DNA from 2 places in the Streptomyces sp. CG4 genome. Region 1 is predicted to be linked to the other one. Evidence: riboswitches for the same ligand, from Rfam matches in the RefSeq annotation. Region 1 holds a riboswitch; the other holds the start of a gene.
The links. A riboswitch is a leader RNA that binds a small molecule or an ion and turns the genes downstream of it on or off. The one in region 1 is predicted to bind thiamine pyrophosphate.

Region 1 (3,154 bases):
CCACCGCGCCACCGAACCGCTCTGTGATGCTTTGGCTAATCTTCATGCTGCAGAACTTCGGCCCGCACATGGAGCAGAAGTGGGCCGTCTTGGCGGGCTCGGCCGGCAGGGTCTCGTCGTGGAACTCCCGTGCCGTGTCCGGGTCCAGTGCGAGGTTGAACTGGTCCTCCCACCGGAACTCGAAGCGGGCGTCGGACAGCGCGTCGTCCCACTCCTGGGCACCCGGGTGTCCCTTGGCGAGGTCGGCCGCGTGCGCGGCGATCTTGTAGGTGATGACGCCGGTCTTGACGTCGTCCCGGTTGGGCAGGCCCAGGTGTTCCTTGGGCGTGACGTAGCAGAGCATCGCCGTGCCCCACCAGGCGATCATTGCGGCGCCGATGCCGGAGGTGATGTGGTCGTACGCCGGCGCGATGTCCGTGGTCAGCGGGCCGAGCGTATAGAACGGAGCTTCATCACAGATCTCCTGCTGAAGGTCGATGTTCTCCTTGATCTTGTGCATCGGGACGTGACCGGGGCCCTCGATCATCGTCTGTACATGAAAACGCTTGGCGATCTGGTTGAGTTCCCCGAGCGTGCGCAATTCCGCGAACTGCGCCTCGTCGTTGGCGTCCGCGATCGAGCCCGGCCGGAGGCCGTCGCCCAGCGAGTACGTGACGTCGTAGGCGGCGAGGATTTCGCAGAGTTCCTCGAAGTTCTCGTACAGGAACGACTCCTTGTGGTGCGCCAGGCACCACGCGGCCATGATCGAGCCGCCACGCGAGACGATGCCGGTCTTGCGGTTGGCGGTGAGCGGCACATACGGCAGGCGCACGCCGGCGTGGACGGTCATGTAGTCCACGCCCTGCTCGGCCTGCTCGATGACCGTGTCCTTGTAGATCTCCCAGGTCAGTTCCTCGGCCCTGCCGTCGACCTTCTCCAGGGCCTGGTAGAGCGGCACCGTGCCGATGGGGACGGGGGAGTTGCGCAGCACCCATTCGCGCGTGGTGTGGATGTTGCGGCCGGTGGACAAGTCCATGACCGTGTCGGCACCCCAGCGGGTCGCCCAGGTCATCTTCTCCACCTCCTCCTCGATGGAGGAGGTCACCGCGGAGTTGCCGATGTTGGCGTTGACCTTCACCAGGAACCGCTTGCCGATGATCATCGGCTCGATCTCCGGGTGGTTGACGTTGGCCGGCAGCACCGCCCGGCCCGCCGCGATCTCCTCACGGACCACTTCGGGGGAAACGTTCTCCCGGATGGCCACGTACTCCATCTCCGGAGTGATCTCGCCCCGGCGGGCGTACGCGAGCTGCGTCACCGCCTGGCCGCTGCGGCCTCGACGCGGCTGGCGCGGCCGTCCAGGGAAGACCGCGTCCAGGTTGCGCAGCCCGCCGCGCGGCGAGGTGTGCTTGATCCCGTCGTCCTCGGGGCGGACGGGACGGCCCGCGTACTCCTCGGTGTCACCGCGGGCGATGATCCAGTTCTCCCGCAGCGGCGACAGGCCCCTGCGGACATCGGTGTCGACGAGTGGATCAGTGTATGGGCCCGACGTGTCGTACAGCGTGATCGACTGACCGTTGGTGAGATGCACCTGGCGGACCGGCACGCGCAGGTCGGGGCGCGAACCCGCGACGTACGCCTTGTGCCAGCCGATGGACTTCCCGGCCTCCTGGGACATGTCGTCCTGAACAGAGGCAGGCGTGCGTGCGTCCTTGTTGGTCATGAGACCTACTCCCTACGCCGGCATTACCCGGTAACAGGTTCGGCGGTCGACGCAGCGGTTTCCGTCTGCCGACGTTTCCCGCGGAACATCGCTTGTTCCACGTGAAACATCGCACTTACGGAGGTCAGCGCCCTCTCAGCCCGGTGCTCCGAGCTCCCGCGTGTGCAAAGGTGCCTCCACGCTAGCGTCATATGTGGCGCGGTGAACAGTGGGCCCCCTAGCGTTCTTGCGATGATCCGGCGGTGACCAGGATGGAGCAGTACCCGTATCAACCACCCGAGCGGCACCGGCCAGGCGTCTCGGGACAGGGGGGCGGCTACAGCCAAGGCGCCCCTACGGCCGACGACATATACGGCCACGACGTCCGGAGGAGCGGCGCCGGGCAGAGTTATGAGCACCCCCATGTCCCCTCGGGAGCCGGTCACCGGCAGGGGTCCCGCTTCGGCGGAGGCGACGGGCAAGACCCCGAGCAGGAATCAGGCGGGGACAACGCCAGCGGTCACGGTCATGGGCACGGGCACAGTCATAGCCACGGTCCCGCCGCCCCCGTCTCCAAGCATCTGCGGAAGGTCATCGCCGCGATCCTGGTCCCGTTCACCGCGGCGGTCGTCGTCGGCCTGGTGGTGCTCTGGCCCGGGGGAGCTCCGCCGCACAAGCGCACCGGCGTCGGCTTCGACCGGGAGACGCAGCAGGCCACGGTCACCAAGGTCGTCGAGGTGAGCTGCCAGTCGGCCAACGCCTCCGGCGACACCCCGACAGGCGACACCTCCACCGCCGAGGGCAACTCGGCGCAACAGGAGGCGAAGGGAACCTGCAAGAAGGCGACCGTGCGGATCGACACCGGCAAGGACACGGGCCGTACGTTCACCGAGATCGTGCAACCGGACCAGCCCCGGCAGCTGCACCAGGGCGAGAAGGTGGTGGTCGCCTACGAGCCCTCGGCGCCGAAGGATCTGCAGTACTCGGTGGCCGATGTGAACCGGAAGTTCCCCATGACGCTGCTCGCGGGGATCTTCGCGATCGCCGTCGTGGTAGTCGGCAGGCTGCGCGGTGTCATGGCGCTCGTCGCACTGGCCGTGAGCTTCCTGGTGCTGACCCTGTTCATCCTGCCCGCGATCCTGCAGGGTTCGAACCCGCTGCTCGTGGCCGTGGTCGGGGCGAGCGCCATCATGCTGATCGCCCTCTACATGTGCCACGGACTGTCGGCCCGGACCTCGGTGGCGGTGCTCGGCACGCTGATCTCCCTGTCGCTGATCGGCGTGCTCGGTTCCCTGTTCATCGGCTGGGCCGCCCTGACCGGGAACACGGACGACAACACCGGCCTGATCCACGGCCTGTATCCGTCGATCGACATGAGCGGTCTGCTGCTGGCCGGCGTCATCATCGGCTCGCTCGGCGTCCTGGACGATGTGACCGTGACGCAGACATCGGCCGTCTGGGAGCTGCACGAGG
Region 2 (3,154 bases), 2.1 Mb from region 1:
AAGGTGAACAGGAACACCATCAGCGCGGCGGCGGCCACGGCGGGCGCCAGGGCCGGCAGGGTCACCTTCCGCCAGGCGCCGAGCGGCGAGGCGCCCAGCATCCGGGCGGCCTCCTCCTGGCGGGGGTCGAGCTGGGCCCACAGCCCGCCGACCGTCCGGACGACGACCGCATAGTTGAAGAAGACGTGTGCCAGCAGGATCGCCCACACCGTGGTGTCCAGCCGTACGCCCCACAGGTCGTCCAGCAGGCCGCCCCGGCCGACCAGGGCCAGGAAGGCCGTGCCGACGACGACGGTCGGCAGCACGAACGGCACGGTGACGACGGCCCGCAGCAGCCGCTTGCCGGGGAAGTCGAGCCGGGCGAAGACATAGGCCGCGGGCAGCGCGAGGAGCAGGGTGAGCGCGGTGGAGGCGAGCGCCTGCCAGATGGTGAACCACAGCACGTGCCGGATGTCCGGCTGCGTGACCACGTCCGTGATCCGCCCGAACTGCCAGGCGCCGTCCGCCTTCAGGCCGCGCGCGACGATCGCGGCCACGGGCCAGGCGAAGAACACGGCGAAGAACGCGACGGGCAGGGCCATCAGGCCGAGCCGCGCCGCGTTCCCCCGCCGGGGTCCGGCTGCTTCAGCTGCTTCAGCTACTTCAGTACGAGCGAGGTCCACGACTTGACCCACTGGTCACGGTTGGCGGTGATCTTGCCGGGAGCCATGGTCTCGGGGTGCTGGGCGGCCGGGCCGTACTCGGTGAACTCGGCGGGCACCTTCGCGCCGTCCAGCACCGGGTAGACGTACATGTTCAGCGGCATGTCCTCCTGGAACTCCTTGGAGACCAGGAAGTCGATGAACGCCTGGGCACCCTTGGGGTTCCTGGCGTTGCTCAGCAGTCCGGCGAACTCGATCTGCCGGAAGCAGGTGCCGCTCGCCACGCCGGTCGGGGCGGTGCTGGGCCGCTTCTTGGCGTAGATCACCTCGGCGGGCGGGGAGGAGGCGTACGACACGACGAGCGGCCGGTCACCGCCCGCCTTCTTCCCCTCCGACGAACCGGAGAACTCCTGGTAGTAGGCCTGCTCCCAGCCGTCGACGACCTTGACGCCGTTGGCCTTGAGCTTCTTCCAGTAGTCCTGCCAGCCGTTGTCACCGAACTGTGCGGCGCTGCCCAGCAGGAAGCCGAGGCCGGGCGAGGAGGTCGCGGCGTTCTCGGTGACCAGGAGGTTCTTGTACTCGGGCTTGGCCAGGTCGGCGAAGGACTGCGGCGGGGTCAGCTTGTGCTCGCTGAAGTAGGCCTTGTCGTAGTTGACGCAGATGTCGCCGTAGTCGACCGGCGTGACCCGGTGCTTGTCCTGGTCGAGCTGGTAGGCGGCGCCGACCTTGGCGAGGCCTTTGGCCTGGTACGGCTGGAAGAGGCCGCCCGCGAGGGCGCGGGAGAGCAGGGTGTTGTCGACGCCGAAGAAGACGTCGCCCTGCGGGTTGTCCTTGGTCAGGAGCGCCTTGTTGACGGCCTGCCCGGCGTCGCCGTCCTTGAGGACGTGGACCTTGTATCCGGACTGCTTCTCGAAGTCGCCCAGCACGCTCTTGGAGACGGCCCACGAGTCGTGGCTGACGAGGGTGACGGTCTTGGAGTCCGAGGACGACTTGGTGGCTGTCGATCCACACCCGGTCAGGGCGGACAGCGTGATCAGGCCGAGGCCGGCCGCCACGGCCACGAAGGTCTTGTTGTGCACTGGATGTTCTCCTGGGGGTTGGCCAGGAAGAACGCGGCCCTGCCCGGAGGTCCGGGCAGGGCGCAACAGCTTGAGTGATGACCGAACTTCCTACCCAGAATGACCTGGGCGAGGTTCAGAGGGTCTGCGGCCCTGTCCGCCGCACTCTCAGCGCTGTGGCGCTCCCCTGTCGGAATATGAAGGTGTCCGATATGCAGATGTCGATATGAAGATATGAGTGCCGCCGGCCAGATTACCGCTCGGTGGCCGCGAGCTGACCACAGGCTCCGTCGATCTCCTGCCCCCGGGTGTCCCTGATCGTGACGGGCACACCATGGGCGGCGATCGCCTCGACGAAGGCCTTCTCGTCCTCGGGCCGGGAAGCGGTCCACTTCGAACCCGGCGTCGGGTTGAGCGGGATGAGGTTGACGTGCACGGGCTTGCCCTTGAGCAGCCGGCCGAGCCGGTCACCGCGCCAGGCCTGGTCGTTGATGTCGCGGATGAGCGCGTACTCGATGGACAGCCTGCGCCCGCTCCTCTCGACGTACTCGAACCCGGCGTCCAGCACCTCGCGCACCTTCCACCGCGTGTTCACGGGGACGAGGGTGTCGCGCAGCTCGTCGTCGGGGGCGTGCAGGGAGATCGCGAGCCGGCACTTGAAACCCTCGTCGGCGAACCGGTGGATGGCCGGCACCAGCCCGACGGTCGAGACGGTGATCCCGCGCTGCGAGAGCCCGAGGCCGTCGGGTGCGGGGTCGGTGAGGGCCCGGATCGCACCCACGACCCGGTTGTAGTTGGCGAGCGGCTCACCCATGCCCATGAAGACGATGTTGGACAGCCGCGCGGGCCCGCCGGGCACCTCGCCGTCCCGCAGCGCCCGCATGCCGTCCACGATCTGGTGGACGATCTCGGCGGTGGACAGATTCCGGTCCAGACCCGCCTGCCCGGTGGCACAGAACGGACAGTTCATGCCGCAGCCCGCCTGCGAGCTGATGCACATGGTGACCCGGTCCGGGTACCGCATCAGCACCGACTCGACGAGCGTGCCGTCGAACAGCCGCCACAGAGTCTTGCGGGTGGTCCCCTCGTCGGTCGACAGATGCCGTACGACGGTCATCAGCTCCGGGAACAGCGCTTCCTGCAACTTCCCGCGCGACCCGGCGGGGATGTCGGTCCACTGCTCCGGGTCGTGCGCGTACCGCGCGAAGTAGTGCTGCGAGAGCTGCTTGGCGCGGAACGGCTTCTCCCCGATCTCGGCCACCGCGTCCTTGCGCTCGGCGGGCGAAAGATCGGCGAGGTGCCGCGGCGGCTTCTTGGCTCCGCGCGGGGCGACGAAAGTGAGTTCTCCGGGCTTAGGCATGGCTGTACCAGTGTCTCAGATCGAATCGGGTGACCCTCGCGGTAGCGTTTTCCCGCCCTCGGCATGTGCATGGCCGGGCTCGCCGGCGGGGTGCG

Region 2: another riboswitch for thiamine pyrophosphate. It lies ahead of AB5L52_RS12960 (thiamine ABC transporter substrate-binding protein); the one in region 1 lies ahead of thiC (phosphomethylpyrimidine synthase ThiC).

Annotation. Positions count from the first base shown of each region.
Region 1 covers NZ_CP163525.1:4,964,746-4,967,899, reverse strand. Annotated here, with positions in the region: gene thiC (phosphomethylpyrimidine synthase ThiC) at 1-1,702, opposite strand, end outside; TPP riboswitch at 1,695-1,872, opposite strand; gene AB5L52_RS22415 (YibE/F family protein) at 1,954-3,154, shown strand, end outside.
Region 2 covers NZ_CP163525.1:2,885,452-2,888,605, forward strand. Annotated here, with positions in the region: gene AB5L52_RS12955 (iron ABC transporter permease) at 1-581, opposite strand, end outside; gene AB5L52_RS12960 (thiamine ABC transporter substrate-binding protein) at 638-1,720, opposite strand; TPP riboswitch at 1,790-1,898, opposite strand; gene rlmN (23S rRNA (adenine(2503)-C(2))-methyltransferase RlmN) at 1,953-3,059, opposite strand.